Blastochloris tepida: one gene and its partners. The protein of the gene in region 1 interacts with the protein of each later gene in a pairwise test. Links are inferred from orthologs where the notes say so. Each region holds a gene or a part of one and is shown in the gene's direction. Other genes may lie near its edges. The genes, in order: rho, hfq and nusG.

The links.
Region 2: the proteins of rho (region 1) and hfq interact in binary tests that used the Escherichia coli proteins (3 or more experiments, as listed by UniProt). The link is inferred for Blastochloris tepida from one-to-one orthologs.
Region 3: the proteins of rho (region 1) and nusG interact in binary tests that used the Escherichia coli proteins (3 or more experiments, as listed by UniProt). The link is inferred for Blastochloris tepida from one-to-one orthologs.

What each region holds. Positions count from the first base shown.
Region 1 is NZ_AP018907.1:3,561,268-3,567,977, forward strand. Bases 2,049-4,888 are described here. They hold rho (transcription termination factor Rho), read left to right. Parts: upstream 2,049-2,755; coding sequence 2,756-4,021; downstream 4,022-4,888. Other genes in these bases: hemJ (protoporphyrinogen oxidase HemJ), read left to right, coding at 2,049-2,512; BLTE_RS16145 (thioredoxin domain-containing protein), read right to left, coding at 4,126-4,888. Outside these bases: BLTE_RS16125 (pyruvate, water dikinase regulatory protein), read right to left, coding at 1-605; hemE (uroporphyrinogen decarboxylase), read left to right, coding at 966-1,988; more of hemJ, read left to right, coding at 1,988-2,048; more of BLTE_RS16145, read right to left, coding at 4,889-6,144; tRNA uridine-5-carboxymethylaminomethyl(34) synthesis GTPase MnmE, read left to right, coding at 6,279-6,710. UniProt on the Escherichia coli protein: Facilitates transcription termination by a mechanism that involves Rho binding to the nascent RNA, activation of Rho's RNA-dependent ATPase activity, and release of the mRNA from the DNA template.
Region 2 is NZ_AP018907.1:1,999,874-2,006,580, reverse strand. Bases 1,697-4,533 are described here. They hold hfq (RNA chaperone Hfq), read left to right. Parts: upstream 1,697-2,903; coding sequence 2,904-3,164; downstream 3,165-4,533. Other genes in these bases: hflX (GTPase HflX), read left to right, coding at 3,165-4,533; BLTE_RS09225 (D-amino-acid transaminase), read left to right, coding at 1,865-2,722; ntrX (nitrogen assimilation response regulator NtrX), read left to right, coding at 1,697-1,747. In the rest of the region: BLTE_RS09235 (sensor histidine kinase NtrY-like), read left to right, coding at 1-375; more of ntrX, read left to right, coding at 380-1,696; more of hflX, read left to right, coding at 4,534-4,541; BLTE_RS09210 (substrate-binding domain-containing protein), read left to right, coding at 4,700-6,178; BLTE_RS09205 (prepilin peptidase), read left to right, coding at 6,329-6,707. UniProt on the Escherichia coli protein: RNA chaperone that binds small regulatory RNA (sRNAs) and mRNAs to facilitate mRNA translational regulation in response to envelope stress, environmental stress and changes in metabolite concentrations.
Region 3 is NZ_AP018907.1:1,931,517-1,938,354, reverse strand. The notes cover bases 2,538-5,505. They hold nusG (transcription termination/antitermination protein NusG), read left to right. Parts: upstream 2,538-3,740; coding sequence 3,741-4,271; downstream 4,272-5,505. Other genes in these bases: rplA (50S ribosomal protein L1), read left to right, coding at 4,809-5,505; rplK (50S ribosomal protein L11), read left to right, coding at 4,373-4,804; secE (preprotein translocase subunit SecE), read left to right, coding at 3,530-3,727; BLTE_RS08935 (TspO/MBR family protein), read right to left, coding at 2,538-2,944. In the rest of the region: BLTE_RS08950 (TOBE domain-containing protein), read right to left, coding at 1-125; ModD protein, read left to right, coding at 270-1,115; BLTE_RS08940 (xanthine dehydrogenase), read right to left, coding at 1,350-2,204; more of BLTE_RS08935, read right to left, coding at 2,444-2,537; more of rplA, read left to right, coding at 5,506-5,519; rplJ (50S ribosomal protein L10), read left to right, coding at 5,927-6,445; rplL (50S ribosomal protein L7/L12), read left to right, coding at 6,489-6,838. UniProt on the Escherichia coli protein: Part of the processive rRNA transcription and antitermination complex (rrnTAC). The complex forms an RNA-chaperone ring around the RNA exit tunnel of RNA polymerase (RNAP).

The sequences.
Region 1 (6,710 bases):
GCCACCAGTGCCACGATCAGCGGCCGCGTCAGGGTTTCAAGCTGGGAGGGCGGCGGAATCGGCGGCACCAGCGGCACATTGGCGGTCTTGATGCCGCGATTGGCGAGGTAGATCGCCGTCGGCGTCTTGGAGGTGCGCGAGATGCCCACCAGCACGACGTCGGCCTCGTCGAGATCGTCGACGATCTGGCCGTCGTCATGCATCATGGTGAAATTCATCGCATCGATGCGCTTGAAATAGTGCGCATCCAGCGTGTGCTGGGCGCCGACCCGCGAGGCGGTCTCGGCGCCGAGATAGGATTGGAACAGGCTGAGCACCGGCTGCAGCACCGACATGCAGGGAATGCCGAAATCCCGGCACTTCTCCTCCAGCCGGTTCGACAGGTCGCGATCGACCAAAGTGTAGAGCACGATGCCGGGCGCGGTCTCGATCTCGGCGATCGCCCGGTCGAGCTGCTTCTGGGTGCGCACCAGCGGATAGACGTGCTCGACCTGCGAGAACGGCGCATAGCGTGCCGAGGCGGCGCGGCCCACCGTGATCAGGGTCTCGCCGGTGGCATCCGACACCAGATGGAGATGAAAGTAGCTTTCCTGCGGCTCGTCGATCGGCACGGGGGAACACCTGTGGACAGATCGGGAGAAGGCCACGGCCAAGCGGCCGACGCAAGCGGGCGGCGGGATAAAGCCTGAGATTGCTCCACAGGCCAGCCCGCGGGAGACGCGACAGCAGGGGGCTGTGAACCGCGGCGGCCCGCACAATGGCCCGCTACGGCATTATCCGGTGCCACCAAGGGCTTGCCCGCCAGCATGAGGCATGCGAACGAGGGCTTCCATCCGATGGCGCGCTGTGGACGGACTGTTGATCGCGACGTATGAGTCCAAACAGCCCCCCAAACTGACTCAACAGACTCTTCTAAAAGGATATTTGTTTTGAGTGAGCCCGTGGGACGAACCGCCAAGCCTCTGATGCGCGTGCTGTCCGGAGAGCGGATCTGGCCGCCGCCGATGTGGCTGATGCGGCAGGCCGGACGCTATCTGCCGGAGTACCGCGCGACGCGGGACAAGGCCGGTTCCTTCCTGTCGCTCTGCTACAATGCGGAGCTCGCCACCGAAGTGACCCTGCAGCCGATCCGCCGCTTTGGCTTCGACGCCGCCATCCTGTTCTCCGACATCCTGGTGGTGCCGCACGCGCTCGGCCAGTCGGTGCGCTTCGAGGCCGGCGAGGGGCCGCGGCTCGACCCGGTGGCGACGGCCGAGGCGCTGGCCGGCATCCGCGAGGAGATCGACCTCGAACTTCTCGCGCCGGTTCTGGAAACGGTGGAGCGGGTGGCCGCGGCGCTGCCGCCGCAGACGACGTTCCTCGGCTTCTGCGGCGCGCCCTGGACGGTGGCGACCTACATGGTGGCCGGCCAGGGGACCGAGGACCAGGGGCCGGCGCGCCAGCTGGCCTATAACGACCCCGCGCTGTTCGGCACGATCATCGACCGGCTGGTGCAGGCGTCGATCACCTATCTGGTGGCGCAGCTCAAGCGCGGGGTGGACGCGGTGCAGGTGTTCGACACCTGGGCCGGCATCCTGCCCGATGCCGAGTTCGACCGCTGGGTGATCGCGCCCACCAAGGCGATCGTCGATGGCGTGCGGGCCCAGGTGCCGGGCGCGCGAATCATCGGTTTCCCGCGCGGCGCGGGAGCGCGCCTCAAGCGCTATGCGATCGAGACCGGCGTCGATGCGGTCGGGCTCGACTGGACGGCGGATGGTGCCTATGTCCGCGCCGAGGTGCAGACCAAGGTGGCGGTGCAGGGCAATGTCGACCCGCTGGTGCTGATCGCCGGCGGCGAGGCGCTCGATCGCGCGGTCGACAATGCCATCGCCGCCTTCGGTCACGGCCCGTGGATCTTCAATCTCGGACACGGCATCACGCCCAATGCGCCGATTGCGCATGTCGAGCGGATGATCGCCCGGGTGCGCGCCAGCACGGGACCTGCGTGATGGCGGCAATGTCGACGGCGAAGGTGGTGCAGCGGGCGGTGATGGCGCTGGTCATCACCGCCGCGCTGGCGGCAATGCTGGTCTATGGTGCAAGCCCGACCGCGGTGCTGTGGCTGAAGTCGCTGCACATCATGGCGGTGATCGCCTGGATGGCCGGGATGTTCTATCTGCCGCGGCTGTTCGTCTATCACACCACCGTGCCCGTCGGCTCGCAGGCGTCGGAGACGTTCAAGGTGATGGAGCGCAAGCTTCTGCGCTACATCATGAACCCGGCGATGGTGGTGAGCTGGGCCGTCGGCCTGTGGCTGGCCTGGGACATCTATCACTTCGAGGGCGGCTGGCTGTGGGCCAAGATCGTGGCGGTGGTGCTGCTGTCGACGGCGCACGGCTATTTCGCCATGGGCGTGCGGCACTTCGCCGAGGACCGCAACACACGGTCGGAACGGCACTGGCGGATCGTCAATGAGGTTCCGACGCTGCTGATGGTCGCCATCGTCATCTTCGTGGTGGTCAAAGGGTTCTGACCGCTTTTGGCCGCGGGCGGTATCACGGGGCTTGCGCCGCCCGCGGCAATCGCTTACATCGCTTGCGTTCTCCCAACGTAGGCGGGCGCGAGAGCCGAATCGGCCGGCGTCTCTTCAAGCCGGCGACGCGCCATGTCGACGAGCCCTCGGCCGACCGGCCGTCCCGGCTTGCTTCCAAGACCTACGATTTTTCCTTCCCCTGCCGACAGAAACCGGTTGTGCGGTCTGTCAGGATTTCTCGCAATGCGCGAAGTGAAACTTCAGGATCTGAAGTCCAAGACTCCCATTGAACTCCTGGCGTTTGCCGAGGAGATGCAGGTCGAGAACGCGAGCACCATGCGCAAGCAGGAGCAGATGTTCGCGATTCTGAAACAGCTTGCCTCCCGCGACATCGACATCATCGGCGAAGGCGTGGTCGAGGTGCTGCCCGACGGCTTCGGCTTCCTGCGCTCGCCGGATGCGAACTACCTGCCCGGCCCGGACGACATCTATGTGTCGCCGTCGCAGATCCGCAAATTCTCGCTGCGCACCGGCGACACGGTCGAGGGCCGCATCCGCAGTCCCAAGGAGGGTGAGCGCTATTTCGCCCTGCTCCAGGTCAACACCATCAATTTCGAGGACCCGGAGAAGACCCGCCACAAGGTCAATTTCGACAATCTGACGCCGCTCTATCCCGACGAGCGGCTGCGCATGGAGGTCGACAACCCGACCACCAAGGATCTGTCGCCGCGGGTCATCGATATCGTGGCGCCGCTTGGCAAGGGCCAGCGCGCGCTGATCGTTGCGCCGCCGCGCACCGGCAAGACGGTGCTGCTGCAGAACATCGCCCACTCGATCACCACGAATCACCCCGAGTGCTACCTGATCGTGCTCTTGATCGACGAGCGGCCGGAGGAAGTCACCGACATGCAGCGCTCGGTGAAGGGCGAGGTGATCTCCTCGACCTTCGACGAGCCGGCCTCGCGCCATGTCCAGGTCGCCGAGATGGTGATCGAGAAGGCCAAGCGGCTGGTCGAGCATTCCCGCGACGTGGTGATCCTGCTTGATTCGATCACCCGCCTGGGCCGCGCCTACAACACGGTGGTGCCGTCCTCCGGCAAGGTGCTGACCGGCGGCGTCGACGCCAACGCCCTGCAGCGGCCGAAGCGTTTCTTCGGCGCCGCCCGCAATATCGAGGAAGGCGGCTCGCTGACCATCATCGCCACCGCGCTGATCGATACCGGCAGCCGCATGGACGAGGTGATCTTCGAAGAGTTCAAGGGCACCGGCAACTCGGAAATCATCCTCGACCGCAAGGTGGCCGACAAGCGCACCTTCCCGTCGATGGACATCACCCGGTCCGGCACCCGCAAGGAAGAGCTGCTGGTGCCCAATGACGTGCTGAAGAAGATGTACGTGCTGCGGCGCATCCTGACGCCAATGGGCACGGTCGACGCCATCGAGTTCCTGATCGACAAGCTGCGCCAGACCAAGAGCAACCAGGAATTCTTCGATTCGATGAACACCTGAGCCGGCGAAGACCTCGAAGGGGTCATCGGTTCGGATTGGGGATGAACGGGCGGCTTGGCCGCCCGTTTGCGTTTCGGGCCAGATGAGTTCGGGCCGCGTGTCGGTTAAAGTGCGGCTGCGGCCGTGGGGCGTGCCGCCGCCGCGGCGAGTTGCTCCGGCGTCGTCACCGGCAGCGAGCAGCGCTCGCCGGCACAGACCAGCGCCATCGTCCCACCGTCTGCGGCGAGAGAATGGGCCGGGTGGCGGGCCGGCAGCGCGGTGGCTGCAGGCGCGCGCAGAACGATTCGGTTGAGAAATGGCAACTGTAAAGCCGCCGTGGCAAAGGCCGCGTTGTCCGGCCCGACGCAGACGATCTCGGTGCCGTGGAGGCGCAGATCGATGGCATTCAGCAGCGCGGCGTGGGCGAACAGATTGGCGGCGGCGAGCGGGCTCAAGGTCGCGATCAGCCGGTCGGCCTGCTCGCGGTAGCGATCCTCGCCGGTCAGCACGGAAAGGCGTATCAGGTTCTGGGCGGTGATGCCCTGGGCATTGGGCGAGGCGTCGTCCTCGCTGGGGCGCAGGCGCAGCACCACGGCTTCGGCATCATCGGCGGCGAGGAAATAGGAGCCGTCGGGCGCGAGGTGGTGATCGTCGAGTGCCGCCTGCCAAGCCTGCGCCCGACCGAGATAGGCTGGCTCGCCGGTCGCCTCGTGGAGCGCCAGTGCGGCCTTGATCATCATCGCATGGTCGGAGGCGAGGCCCGGGAGGGTCAGACGGCCGGCGCGCCAGGCGTGGCCGAGTCGGTCGCCGCGACTCATGGTGCCGGCGACGAATTGGAAGGCGCGGGCGGCACGGTCGATCCAGCCGGGCTCGCCGAGCAGCGCGCCGGCATCGGCCAATGCTGCGATCATCAGCCCGTTCCAATCGGCGAGAATCTTGTCGTCGAGGCCGGGACGCGGGCGGCGGTTGCGGACAGCGAGAAGCGTGGCGCGCAGCGATTCGAGTCGGATCCGGTTCGATTCCGACAAATCCGGCGCGTCAAGCTGATGGAGGACGTTGGTGCCCTCCCAATTGCCGGCGGCGGTGACGCCATAGGCGGCGGCGAACAGGGCGCCGTCGCCGGGGCCGAGGTGGCCCAAAATCTCATCCAGCGTCCAGGTGTAGAATTTGCCCTCGGCACCCTCCGAATCGGCATCCAGGCTCGCGGCGAACGCGCTCCCCGCAATGGTCATCTCGCGGTCGAGCCAAGCGACGATGCCGGTCGCGCGGTCGCGATAGAGCGGGTTGCCGGTGCGGGCGTGCGCGAGCGTCAGCAGCGTCAGGAGCTGGGCATTGTCGTACAGCATCTTCTCGAAATGCGGCACGTGCCAGCGGTCGTCGACCGAATAGCGGGCGAAGCCGCCGCCGAGATGGTCCCAGATGCCGCCCAGCGACATGCGGGTCAGCGTGGTCTCTACCGGCGCAAAGAACGTGTCGTCGCCGGTGCGCAGGCCGGCCCGCCACAGCAGTTCGAGCACCGGGGCTTGCGGGAATTTCGGCGCGGTGCGCGGGCCGCCAAGCTCCGGATCGAACAGGGCGGCGATCTGGCGGGCCACTTCGTCGAGCTCGCGGCGGCCGAGATCGACGGCGTCGGTGGCGGCGCGCCGGGTGAGCAGTGCGCGGCCGATGGCGGCGGCATTGCCGGCGACGCGCTCGGGCTCCTCCTCGAAGACGCGGGCGATCTCGCGGCAGATTTCGACGAAGGACGGCCGGCCGTAGCGCGCGACCTTGGGGAAATAGGTGCCGCCCCACACCGGGGCGCCGCCGGGGGTGAGGAACATGGTCAGCGGCCAGCCGCCGGGCTCGCCCAGCGCATGCAGCGCCGACATATAGAGGTGATCGACGTCGGGGCGCTCCTCGCGATCGACCTTGATGTTGACGAACAGCGCGTTCATCACCGTGGCGGTCGCCGGATCCTCGAAGCTCTCGTGCGCCATCACGTGGCACCAGTGGCAGGCGGCATAACCGATCGACAACAGGATCGGCCGGCCGGTGCGCTGGGCCTCGGCCAGCGCCGCTGGCCCCCACGGCCACCACTGGACCGGATTGTCCTTGTGTTGGAGAAGGTAGGGGCTGGTTTCGCGGGCCAGGCGGTTCTCGGGCATCGCGGGCGGGTTCTCCCTGTCGGCGTCGGTTTCGGGGGTGCCGGCCGGACGCCAGCCGGGGCGACTCCAGTTGAAATGGGCCGGTTGCGACGCCCGGACAGGGCGGACCGGAGAATTTGCCGGATGAGCAATTGATGAGTGGAGCGGACACCATCTTTGCGCTGTCGTCGGGCCGGCCGCCGGCCGGGGTAGCGGTGGTGCGCGTGTCGGGGGCTGGGGCGCGATTCGCGCTCGAAACCCTGGCCGGGGCGGTTGGGGAGCCGCGCCGTATGGGGTTGGTGACGCTTCGCGACCCGACGACAAAGGAGGCGCTCGACCGGGCGCTGACGGTCTATTTTCCCGGGCCGGCCAGCGCGACGGGCGAGGATATTGCGGAATTCCACCTGCATGGCGGGCGGGCGGTGGTGGCGGACGTGCTCGCCGCGCTGGGCCGTCTCGACGGCCTGCGGCTGGCCGAGCCCGGCGAGTTCACCCGGCGGGCGTTCGCCAATGGGGTCATGGACTTGGCGGCGGTCGAAGGGCTCGCCGACCTGATCGCGGCCGAGACCAGCGGCCAGCGCCGACAG
Region 2 (6,707 bases), 1.6 Mb from region 1 along the record:
ACCAACATCGTCAAGAACGCCACCGAGGCGATCGCCGCCGCGCCGCCCGATCCCGCCGATCCGCCCAGGATCGCGGTGACGCTGACCCGGGACGGCGGCGACGTGCTGGTCGACATCGTCGACAACGGCATCGGCCTGCCGTCCGAGAACCGGCAGCGCCTGCTCGAACCCTATGTCACCACCCGCGAGAAGGGCACCGGCCTCGGCCTCGCCATCGTCGGCAAGATCCTGGAGGACCATGGCGGCGGCATCGAGCTGGCCGACGCCCCGGCGGTCGCCAGCGGCGGCCGCGGTGCCTGGGTGCGCCTGAGATTCCGCATCGATCCGCCGGCGCCGGCCCAGCCGTCGCCCACGCACGACGCCCGGCAGAGGTGACCCCATGGCTTCCGATATCCTGATCGTCGACGATGAAGCCGACATTCGCGAGCTGGTCGCAGGCATCCTGGAGGACGAGGGCTACAATGCCCGCGTCGCCGGCGACGCCGACACCGCGCTCGCCTCGATCGAGCAGCGCCGGCCCCACCTCGTGCTGCTCGACATCTGGCTGGAGGGCAGCCGGCTCGACGGCCTGCAGCTTCTCGATCTCATCAAGACCAACCACCCCGACGTGCAGGTGGTGATGATCTCCGGCCACGGCAACATCGAGACCGCGGTGACGGCGATCCGCAAGGGCGCCTACGACTTCATCGAGAAGCCGTTCAAGGCCGACCGGCTGGTGCTGATCGTCGAGCGCGCCATCGAGACCATGCGCCTGAAGCGCGAGGTCAAGGAGCTCAAGAGCATGGCGCCGATCGCCCAGCGGCTGGTCGGCGCCTCCCCGGTGATGAACCAGCTGCGCACCGCCATCGAGCGCGTGGCGCCCACCAACAGCCGCGTGCTCCTGGTCGGCCCCTCCGGCTGCGGCAAGGAGCTGGCGGCGCGCATGATCCACAACCAGTCGAGCCGGGCGGGCGGACCGTTCGTCGTCACCAACGCCGTCACCATCACGCCCGAGCGGATGGAGACCGAGCTGTTCGGCGTCGAGGGCGGCGACCAGCGCGGCCGCAGCGTCGGCGCGCTGGAGGAGGCGCACGGCGGCACGCTGTTCATCGACGAGATCGCCGACATGCCGCGCGAGACCCAGAACCGCATCCTGCGCGTGCTGGTCGATCAGAACTTCGTGCGGGTGGGCGGCACCACGCGCGTGCATGTCGATGTGCGGATCATCTCCTCCACCAGCCGCAATCTGGAGGCCGAGATCGCCGCCGGCCGCTTCCGCGAGGATCTGTTCCACCGCCTGTCGGTGGTGCCGATCCGCGTGCCCTCGCTGGCCGAGCGCCGCGAGGACATCCCCGAGCTGATCGACTATTTCCAGGAACAGATCTCGGCGACCACCGGCCTGCCGAAGCGCACCGTCGGCGAGGATGCGATGGCGGTGCTGCAGGCCCACGACTGGCCGGGCAACGTCCGCCAGTTGCGCAACAATGTCGAGCGGCTGCTGATCCTGGCCGGCGGCGATCCGGAAGCGACGGTCAATGCCGGCATGCTGCCGCAGGACGTCGGCGCGCTGATGCCGAACATGCCCAACGGCTCCGGCGGCGACCAGATCATGCGCCTGTCGTTGCGCGAGGCGCGCGAACTGTTCGAGCGCGAATATCTCGCCGCCCAGATCAGCCGCTTCTCCGGAAACATCTCGCGCACCGCCGAGTTCGTCGGCATGGAGCGCTCGGCGCTCCACCGCAAACTGAAGACGCTCGGCATCGGCTGACGATACGTCCGTCCGGACACGGCTGCCGTGCTCCGGCCGGTCTGGAGCGCGCCCGTGCGCCATGCCACAGTGCTTGGAGCGCGGTCGATCAGCGAGTCGAAAGGACAGCCCCAAGTCATGTCGCGGATTGCCTATGTCAACGGCCTCTATGTGCCGCACGCGGAGGCCGGCGTTCATATCGAGGATCGCGGGTTCCAGTTCGCCGACGGCGTCTATGAGGTCTGCGAGATCCTCAACGGCCATCTGGTGGACGAGACCCGCCACATCGACCGTCTTCTGCGCTCGCTCGGCGAATTGCGCATGGCGATGCCGATGAGCCGGGCCGCGCTCGGCGTGGTGATGCGCGAGGTGGTACGCCGCAACCGGGTGCGCGACGGCGTGGTCTATGTGCAGGTGACGCGCGGCGTAGCGCGGCGCGACTTCCTGTTCCCCGCCGGCGTGGCGCCGACGCTGGTCGTCACCGCCCGCTCGGCCGACCGCGCCAAGACCGAGAAGACCGCCGAGACCGGGATCTCGGTGATCACTTTGCCCGAGAACCGCTGGGAGCGGGTGGACATCAAGACGGTGGGGCTCTTGCCCAACTGTCTGGCCAAGGAGGCGGCCAAGGCGGCCGGCGCCCGCGAGGCGTGGTTCGTCGACCGCGACGGCTTCATCACCGAGGGCGGCTCCTCGAACGCCTGGATCGTGTCGGCCACGGGCCTGCTGATCACCCGCCCGGCCGAGTTCGGCATCCTGCGCGGCATCACCCGCACCGTGACGCTGGAGGTGGCCCGCCGGCTGAACCTGACGGTCGAGGAGCGGCCCTTCAGCCGCGAGGAGGCCTATGCCGCGGTGGAGGCGTTCGGCACCTCGGCGTCGCTCGGCGTGATGCCGGTGGTGCGTATCGACGGACGCGTGGTCGGCGACGGCAAGCCGGGCCGGGCGGCGCGCGCGTTGCGGACGGAATTCCACAAGGTCGCCGAAATCGCGCCGTGACCGGAAGGACAAATTGCGGCAGAAGGCGACCGGAAGGTGCCCTCCGTCTTGCGTGCAAGGGCCGGTTTGGCCTCTAATGTCGGCGTCCACCTCTTCGGCGCAGCCGTAACTGCACCGTGCTCTGCGGGGCAAAATAATAACCGGTTCGTCGCAGTCGAATCGACAGATAATGGACCAAGTAATGCCGGCCGAACGCGCACAGAATTTGCAAGATACGTTTCTGAATCACGTCCGCAAGAACAAGGTTCCACTCACCATTTTTTTGGTGAATGGCGTCAAGTTGCAGGGCGTGGTGACGTGGTTCGATAATTTCTGCGTGTTGTTGCGGCGGGATGGGCATTCGCAGCTTGTCTACAAGCATGCGATCTCGACCATCATGCCGGCGCAACCCGTCCAGTTGTTCGAGGCAGCCGACGACGCAGGCGGGACAGAGAAGGAATAATTGACCCCCCGCGACGAAACGCGCCGCGATTCCCCCGGTGCCGCCCGCGATACGCGGCAGGCGCCGACGCGGGCCGCGGTGCTCGTGCCCTATCGCACCCGCGACAGGAGCCCGGGCGGGGTGGGCGCACGCACGCCCGAGGCCCGGCTCGACGAGGCGGTGGGCCTCGCAGCCGCCATCGACCTCGCCGTCGCCATCGCCACGCTGGTGCCGCTCGCCGAGGTGCGCCCGGCGACCTTCCTCGGCAAGGGCAAGGTCGAGGAGATCGCCGCTGCCGTCGAGGCCGAGGGGATCGAGCTGGCCTATGTCGATGCCGCGCTGTCGCCGGTGCAGCAGCGCAATCTGGAGCGGGCCTGGAAGACCAAGGTCATCGACCGCACCGCGCTGATTCTCGAAATCTTCGGCCGCAGGGCCCGCACCCGCGAGGGCACGCTGCAGGTCGAGCTTGCCCACCTCAACTATCAGAAGAGCCGGCTGGTGCGCTCCTGGACCCATCTGGAGCGCCAGCGCGGCGGCTTCGGCTTCCTCGGCGGCCCCGGCGAGACCCAGATCGAGACCGACCGCCGGCTGATCGGCGAACGAATCACCGCCATCGAGCGCGAGCTCGAACAGGTGACCCGCACCCGCTCGCTGCACCGCAAGAGCCGCGAGCGCGTTCCGTTCCCGGTGGTGGCGCTGGTCGGCTACACCAATGCCGGCAAATCGACCCTGTTCAACCGGCTGACGCGGGCCGAGGTGTTCGCCGAGAACCTGCTGTTCGCCACCCTCGACCCGACGCTGCGCGCGCTCGACCTGCCGCACGGCACCCGCATCATCCTGTCCGACACCGTGGGCTTCATCTCCGAACTGCCGACCACGCTGGTGGCGGCGTTCCGCGCCACGCTGGAGGAGGTGATCGAGGCCGACCTGATCCTGCACGTGCGCGACGTCGCCCACCTCGACACCGCGGCCCAGGCGGCGGACGTCGAGAAGGTGCTGGGCGAGCTCGGCATCGATGCCGCCGACCACGCCCGCATACTGGAGGTGTGGAACAAGGTCGACCTGCTGGATGGCGATACGCGCGCCCGCATCGAGGCCGAGGCGGAGCGCCGGCCTGCCGACCAGCGGCCGGCGCTGGTGTCGGCGCTGGGCGGGGAGGGGGTCGAGGCGCTGCTCAATCTGGTCGAGGCCCGCATCACCGCCGGCCGCATCACCCGCACGCTGTCGCTGGCGCCCGAGGACGGCGAAGGTCTGGCGTGGCTCTACCGTCATACGGACGTGATAGGCCGCACCAGCGAGGCTGAGACCGGCCGCATCCTGGTGACGGTGCGGGTGCCGGCCGAGCGGCTGGAAGAAATCGACCGCCGATACCCGGTTGCATATTTCCCTCCAGAATAGGCTCTGCGCGTTCTCAAGAGTTAATACTGTAATACATATTTCAAACACATTTCGTAAAAGCCAAATAAAAGGATCACACAGCGCTCCTATCGCTATTGCGGCCGGCGTCTTGCCGAAATCGGTAATTTGCCGGCATACGATTTACTGGAGCATTCGAAATGAATAACTGGAAAACCTGCCTGATGGCGACTGTCGCCTTGACCTGCTTCGGCGCGGTCGAGTCGGCCAATGCGCAAGCGATCTATGGCGGCGGCGCCACCTTCCCCGCGCCGCTCTATCGTCAGCTGTTCGACTGCGTGACGGTTCGCGCCGACCTGCCGAGCCCGACGGCCTATGCGGCGGGCTGCCCCATCCAGAACCCGCCCTATCCGTATCTGATGCTCTACGCCCCGGTGGGCTCGAGCAAGGGCAAGAAGGCGCTGGCGATGCACGACGCCAGCCAGCTCGGCAACCCCTCCAGCTCGAACACCGTTCCCTACCGTTCGACCAAGCAGCCGACGGCGGGCCAGTACCCCTATCCGAGCTTCCACTTCGCCGGCAGCGACGATCCGTGGCTGGCCACGGACCAGGCCCTCTACGAGACCAATAACGGCCCGGCGAACTATGGCCGCATCATCCAGATCCCGGCGGTCATCGGCCCGGTGACGATCGCGTTCAACGGCAAGGACGGCACCGGCAACCCGCTGAACATCGCCAACGCCACCCCGACCGGCGGCACCAGCGGCCTCAATCTGTCGCGCAAGGCGCTGTGCGGCATCTTCTCGGGCCACATCACCCAGTGGAACAACCCGATCCTGACCGCCGCCAACAACGGGACCGTGCTCGGCAACGGCCCGATCACCGTGGTTCACCGCTCCGAAGGCAGCGGCACCAACTACATCATGACCAGCGCGCTCGCCGCCCAGTGCGGCAGCGAGTTCGGCCCGACCAACGAGACCGACGCGACCCTCACCCTCTACGAGTTCCCGTGGTCCGACAACACGGTGGCGGTCGCCCAGTGCCCGGCGCTGCCCTATCGCGGCAGCAACAAGAACAACTGGCCGGATGCCGGCGCCGTCGACCAGTGCGGCGCGGCGATCTCCAACCCGGGCGGCGGCACCTTCGTCGGCGGCCAGGGCAACAGCGGCGTCGTCGCGGCGATCACCGCCACCAACGGCGCGATCGGCTACTCGACCTCCGACTATGTGAAGCCGGTCGTTCCCACCGGTCTGATGACCGCCAACCTGCAGAGCGAGGCCGACCTCGGCAGCGCCACCTGGACCCCGCCGACCGCGGCCGCCGCCGCGATCGGCATGCAGTCGGCGTCGCCGGTGTTCACCGCCGCGACCCGCACCAACCCGCTGAACTGGAGCCTCCAGGCGGTGGCCCCGAACCCGAAGCTGCCGGGCGCCTATCCGCTCGTCGGCTTCTCGTTCTTCGACCTCTATCAGTGCTACGCGAGCGCGACCAACGCCTCGGTGATCAGGCAGTACCTGCAGTGGCACTATTCCAGCGGCACTGCCAATGCCGTCATCCAGGCCAACGGCTTCGCCCTTCCGCCGCAGAACTGGCTCCTGGAGATCCAGGCGCTGGCGTTCGGCGCGGACGGCATCGGTGTCGGCGGCAGCGGCGCCTGCGCCGGCAAGCCGGGCGCCTGATCCGGCGGCCTGCTTGATGCGGTTTCCGGCTTGATCAGCCGGAAACCGTATGGCCCGGACATCCGGCCAACACGAAACGTGCGCACCCGGTTTTGCCGGGTGCGCATGCGTTTGAAGGCAGGCCGTGCTGTACGCGGGCTGGGAAGACCGATGACCACGGAAACGTCTGACACGCCGGCACCGCGACTTCTGCATCGCGCACGCGGCGCCACGCTGCCCGCCATCGCTGCCGGTGCTGCCGCCGTCGTCAGCATCTTCGCGGTGCCGGGGCTCGCCGGCTGGCTCGGCGCCGGTCTGGCGGCGATCATGGTGGCGATCGCCGCCATCGACGCCCGCCGCTTCATCATTCCCGATCCGCTCAACGCCGCGGCGCTGCTGCTCGGCCTCGTCCATGCGGTCGCAGCCGCCGGTGCGATGGGGGACGATGTGGTGCAGGCGCTGGCCGCGGCGGCGTTGCGCGGCGGCGTGCTGGGTCTGATGTTCCTGGCGCTGCGCGAGATCCATCTGCGGCTGCGCGGCCGCGAAGGGC
Region 3 (6,838 bases), 1.6 Mb from region 1 along the record:
GCCTCGTTGGTGATCGCGGCGGTGATGATGTTGCCGCCGACATCGAGCCTCACATGGGAGGTGGTGGCGCCCTTGGTCACCTCGATGACCTTGCCCTTGAGCACGTTGCGCGCGGAAATCTTCATGTCGTCCTCTCAGTTCCGGCGGCGGCTTGCCGCCCCGCCGTATCGGCGGATACATAGCGAAACGCCCCGGTTCGGTCGAGCCGGGAATGGCCGCGCCGCTCAGGCGCCGGCCCGCAGACGGATTTCCAACAAGGTCCGAAGATCATGCCGTTTCCGCTTGGCGATGCCGCGCTCGACGCCCTCCTTGCGGACGACGTTCCGCTGGGCGACCTCACCACCCACCTGCTCGGCATCGGCGACGCGCCCGGCGTGATGACCTTTGCAGCCCGCGGACCGATGGTGGCGGCGGCGGTGGAGGATGCCGCAAGGCTGCTGACGCGGGCCGGCTGCACGGTCGAGACGTTCGCGGCCTCCGGCGCGGCCCTGGATGCGGGGGCGCCGATCCTGACCGCGCGCGGCCCGGCCGGTGCACTGCACCGCGGCTGGAAGATGGGCCAGCTTCTGATCGAGACGGCATCGGGCATCGCCACCACCACGCGGGCGATCGTCGCGGCGGCGCGTGCCGTCGACCCCGATGCCGCCGTCGCCGGCACCCGCAAGATGGTTCCGGGCACCAAGGCGCTGTCGCTGAAGGGGCTGATGGCCGGGGGCGGGGTGCCGCACCGGCTGGGCCTGTCGGAGACCATCCTGGTGTTCGCCGAGCATCGCGCCTTCCTCGGCGGCGAGCCGCCGGCTGCGACCATCGCCCGGCTGCGCCGCGGCGCGCCGGAGCGCGCGATCGTGGTCGAGGTCGCCACGGTCGAGGAGGGGGTGGTGTGGGCCGCGGCCGGCGCCGGTGTCATCCAGGCCGAGAAGTTCGCGGTCGAGGCGGTGGCCGAGCTGGCGGCTCGGCTGCGTACGGCGGCGCCACACGCCCTCATCGCCGCGGCCGGCGGCATCACAGCCGAGCGAGCCGGCGCCTATGTGGCGGCCGGGGCGCGGGTCATCGTCACCTCGGCGCCCTATGCCGCCAAGCCGCTCGACGTGGCGGTGCGCATCGCCCCGGCTTGAATCGAAATCTCAGAATCGGCACGTTAAAAGCAGGATCTGAGGAGGGGTTAAACGCCGTCATATCAATGACTTGCCGGCATTTCCGGACTCCGAATCGAAACTTGAACTTTTCATACGGTTTCCGGCCGATCAGGCCGGAGAACCGTATTCCGATCGCCGAAAATCCCGTCACGGGACAGGGGATTTTCGGCGAGACCGTTTCCGGTATCCCGAAGGGATCAACCGGAATCCGTATCACGACGCCATCGCCGTGGGTGCCGCGAACGCCGGCCAGGGCGCGCGCTGGGCGGCGTGACTCATCACCGCCTTGAGCGTTGCGAGCGCGATGGCGCGCGGCCGCTCGTCTATGCCGCTCCAGCGCGCCTGCCGGCCGCGCGGGTCGATCTCCAGCAGCTTGGTGCGCGCCGGCACGTGGAGGCCGTCCCGCACCACGCCGCGCAGCACGCCGTCGAACGGCGCCGCCACCGGCGCGCCGTCGAGGTGGCCGACCGGGACCCCCTTGAACACACGGGTGCCGATCTCGATGGCGGTGCGCCAGCGCCCCGCCGCCGGCGCATAGGCGAAGCGCTCGCGGCCGGCATGGCCCAGCCGGGCCGGGATGCCGTCGGCGTCCAGCGTCTTGCCGCTTGTGACCAGGACGCCGGTGCAGGCCGGTCGGGTCTCCACCGCGATGTCGCAGTTGAAGCCGATCCGGAAGCCCGGCCCGAGCCCGACGGTGATGCCGGCGAGGTGGCGCAGATCGGGGGTGACGGCGTATTTCTGCATGCGGCCGTCGACCAGCACGTCGATCGGCCCCTGCACGATGAGGTCGGTCAGGGTGAGGCGGGTCACCGCCACGGTGTTGGGCGCCGCCAGCACCTGCACCAGCTCCGGCCACGTCTCCGCCCTCCGCCCGATGACGGCCTCCAGCACGCAGCGGTCGTCATGGAGCGCGTCGTGGAAAGCCATGGCCCGCCGCATCACCGGCGGGTCCGGATCGTGCGACAGCACCACAGAATAGCCCTGGCGGCGCAGCAGCACGGCGACCGCGGAGGCGATTTCGTTGGTGCCGAGCACGACGGCAAGCGGGCGGCGATGGCGTTGCGGCATGGCGGACTCCCGTCTGTCGCAACAGCAAATGCAAGCCGCGCGCCAAAGCCGGCGCGATATAAATACCAACAATATCAATTGCTTGGGAAAGGGAGGTGAGTCGCCTCCCCAGCCTTGTCGACCCGACACCGTTATATTGTCGGATTACATAACGAACCTGTCGCATATCCGACAAAGCCCCGCCGCCAATTCCGACACGCGGCCGGCGCGTTGGCCCGGCCGCGGTCTCGTGTCGTATGTCAGCCCTTCGAGGCGAGCGGGTCGAGCCGGTCGCGGTTGAGCCGCAGCACCGCCAGATTGAGCGCGAAGGCGAAGGTCACCCAGCCGAGATAGATCACCAGCAGCCACGCCGCGGTGGCGCTGACCTGGGCGAAGGCGATGATGGTGGCCACCAGCGACAGCCACATCGCGCCGGCATCGATCAGCGCCAGGTCGACTCGGTGCCAGCCGAAGAACAGCGGCGACCAGATGCCGTTGAAGAAGATATGCAGCACATAGAGCGCCAGCGGCACCGCGGCGCCGGCGAAGCCCGCCTCGCGCCACACCAGCCAGCCGGCGACGGCGAGCAGCGAATAGAACACCATCCAGGCCGGCGCGAACGCCCAGTTGGGCGGGATCCAGGCCGGCTTGGCGATGGTGCGGTACCATTCGTCCGGGCCGTATTTGGCGCCGGTGGAGGCGGCCGCGAAACACAGCGCGAAGAAGCCGACGAGGGCGAGCAGCGAGGTCATGTCGGTCATGGTCTTCTTAATCCGCTTCTTTTTCGGGTTGTCCGGCGAAGCCCCAGCGTATGATCGACGTCCGGCGCGTCCCAGCGTGTTCAACCTTATACGCGGAGTTACGGGCAATGTCCGGGTCCGGATCGGCCGATCCGGGTAAAATGCCGCACGCACGATGAAAACGGCTCGAAAATCCGCCGGTTCCGAATGGGGAGAGGGGCTGGACAAGGGCGAAGGCGTCGTATACGTGTTCACCATTCCGAGGAATGACGGAGGATGCGCCATGGCTCACGTACAGCCGCGCGTCCTGTCGCCCGGAGGAGTGTAGCTCAACTGGCTAGAGCACCGGTCTCCAAAACCGGGGGTTGGGGGTTCGAGTCCCTCCACTCCTGCCAGCCTCGGCTTCTGCCGGCTCCGGCCCGCAGCAGCCAAGGCGGCGGACCCACGGTCGGTTTCCGGCATCCGAATTGCCGGCTTCCGGCTTCGACCCGGCCTCGGGGCCGATACGAGGCAGCCAGAGCCCGGCGGAGCGGGCGCGGCGGACGTGTCGATCAGACGGAATTGTTCACGCAGACTCGTTCAAGCGGAATCGTTCAAGCGGACATCATGGCGAAGACCAATCCCCTCGAATTCTTGCAGCAGGTCCGCTCGGAGACCGAGAAGGTCACTTGGCCGACGCGCCGGGAGACCGCCATCACTACGGTGATGGTGCTGATCATGGCCGTCGCCTCCGCCGTCTTTTTCATGCTCGTCGACTGGATGATTCGGATCGGCCTGTCGGCGCTGCTGTCGATCGGCGGCTGAAGGTCACGCAGCAATGGCGGCTCATTGGTACATCGTCCACGCTTATTCGAATTTCGAGAAGAAGGTCGCCGAATCGATTCGCGAGCAGGCGGCGAGCCGCGGGCTGAACGATCTGTTCGAGCAGATCCTGGTTCCCACCGAAAAGGTGGTCGAGATCAGGCGCGGCCGGAAGGTCGATTCGGAGCGGAAGTTCTTCCCGGGCTACGTGCTGGTGAAGTGCAGCCTCACCGACGAGGCCTATCACCTCATCAAGAACACGCCGAAGGTGACCGGCTTCCTGGGAGCGGACAAGAAGCCGATCCCGATTTCCGAGGCCGAGGCCAACCGCATCCTGCACCAGATGCAGGAGGGCGTGGAACGGCCCAAGGCGACGATCAGTTTCGAGGTTGGCGAGCAGGTCCGCGTGGCGGACGGCCCGTTCGCCTCGTTCAGCGGCTTCGTCGAGGAAGTCGACGAGGCGAGGTCTCGGCTGAAGGTGGCGGTGTCGATCTTCGGACGGCCCACCCCGGTCGAGCTTGAGTTCGGGCAGGTCGAGAAGCTCTGAGCTTCGACCGGCTCGATGTGGAAGGCGAGGGCGCCGGCCAAGCGTCCGACCCGCACCACGAAACCCTGAATCGGCCGGGCATCCGGCCACGGGAGTGAGAGATGGCAAAGAAAATCACCGGCTACATCAAGCTGCAGGTGGCGGCGGGCGCCGCGACGCCGCAGCCGCCGATCGGCCCCGCGCTCGGCCAGCGCGGCCTGAACATCATGGAGTTCTGCAAGGCGTTCAACGCCAAGACGGCGCAGATGACCAAGGGCACGCCCATCCCGGTCATCATCACCGCCTATCAGGACCGCTCCTTCACCTTCGAGATGAAGCAGCCGCCGGTGTCCTACTTCCTCAAGCAGGCCGCCGGTCTTCAGTCGGGCTCCAAGACGCCCGGTCGCGGCCCCAAGGCGGGGCGCGTCACCGCCGCGCAGATCCGTGAGATCGCCGAGAAGAAGATGGCCGACCTCAATTGCGACTCGATCGAGTCGGCCGCGCGCATGATCGAAGGTTCCGCCCGCTCGATGGGCCTTGAGGTGGTGGGGTAAGGTCATGAGCAAAGCCGGAAAGCGTATCCGCGCCGCCCGCGAGGGCATCGATCGCGCCAAGCTCTACACCCTCCCGGAGGCGGTGGAGCTGATCAAGTCGCGGTCCAAGGCCAAGTTCGACGAGACTGTCGAGGTGGCGCTCAATCTCGGCGTCGACCCGCGCCACGCCGACCAGATGGTGCGCGGCGTCTGCAACCTGCCGAACGGCTCGGGCCGTACGGTGCGCGTCGCGGTGTTCGCGCGCGGCGGCAAGGCCGACGAGGCCAAGGCGGCCGGAGCCGACATCGTCGGCGCCGAGGATCTGCTGGAGATCGTGCAGGGCGGCACCATCGAGTTCGACCGCTGCATCGCCACGCCGGACCTGATGCCGCTGGTCGGCCGCCTCGGCAAGGTGTTGGGCCCGCGCGGCCTGATGCCGAACCCGAAGGTCGGCACCGTGACCATGGACGTGGCCGGCGCGGTGAAGGCGGCCAAGGGCGGCGCGGTCGAGTTCCGCGTCGAGAAGGCCGGCATCATCCATGGCGGCATCGGCAAGGTGTCGTTCACGACCGACAAGCTGGTCGAGAACATCCGCGCCTTCACCGACGCGGTGGTCAAGGCCAAGCCGCCGGGCGCCAAGGGCACATATCTGCAGCGTGTGGCGATCTCCTCGACCATGGGGCCGGGGGTCAAGGTCGAGCCGTCCACAGTGATTGGCGGCGAAAAGGCAGTTTAGGGGCTGACAAACTGCACCAAGAACGCTTATTTGAGAGTTTGGCTCCGGCTTCGGCCGGATGCGCCAAGAGATCCGTCGCCGGGTGATCCCCGGCACGGTGGGGCCGGCGGGCTTGCCCGTCCGGCCTCGTCCTGTCCGAGACTGCAGGTGCCGGCAACGGCCTAATCCTTGAGGGACGAAAAGTTCCTTCTGGGCCTGCACAGACGGGGGATCAGCCGAGCCCGGGCGTGGCCAGCATCTGGCTTTTCCCGGCGATCGGTTCGAACCAGCACCTCGGCCCGCTCGCGGCGCCCGGGGGGACAGGGCAACCCGAGCGCCGACCTGCGAGGCGGACAGCGTTCCGCCGCACAGGCCGGCAGGTGCAACCGGCGGCCGATCCCTGATCGCGCCGCCAACGGAGACGAAGCGTGGATCGCGCGGAAAAGAAGGTCGTCGTCGAGTCGCTCAACGAGGTGTTCAAGGCCTCGGGCGTCGTCGTCGTCGCCCATTATTCCGGCCTCACGGTCGCCCAGCTTCAGAACCTGCGCAAGCAGATGAAGAAGGCCGGCGCCAGCGTGAAGGTCGCGAAGAACCGCCTCGCGAAGATCGCGCTCGAAGGCACGGATGTCGCCACCATCGCGCCCCTGCTCAAGGGGCCGACGCTGATCGCCTATTCGGACGATCCGGTGGCCGCTCCCAAGGCCGCCCTCGATTTCGCCAAGGCTCACGACAAGTTCGTGATCCTGGGCGGCGCGATGGGCAAGACGGCTCTCAATGCCGACGGTGTGAAGGCGCTCGCCTCGCTGCCGTCGCTCGACGAACTGCGTGCGAAGCTGGTCGGCGTCCTCCAGGCGCCCGCCACCAAGTTCGCCCAGCTGTCGAAGGAGCCGTCGGCCAAGATGGCCCGCCTGCTCAAGGCCTATGCCGAAAAGCGCGAAGCCGCGTGAGGCTTCTCGAAACTCCGGTTCGAACCGATAAGGACCATTATCAATGGCTGACCTGAAGAAGATTTACGACGAGCTGTCCGCTCTGACCGTGCTCGAAATGGCCGAGCTGACCAAGCTGCTCGAAGAGGGCTGGGGCGTGTCCGCCGCTGCCGCCGTCGCGGTTGCCGCGGCGCCGGGCGCTGCCGCCGCTGCGGCTCCGGTCGAGGAGAAGACCGAGTTCAACGTGATCCTGGCCTCGGCCGGCGACAAGAAGATCGAGGTCATCAAGGAAGTCCGCGCCATCACCGGTCTCGGCCTGAAGGAGGCCAAGGATCTGGTCGAGGGCGCGCCCAAGCCGATCAAGGAAGGCGTCGGCAAGGAAGAGGCCGACAAGATCAAGGCGCAGCTCGAGAA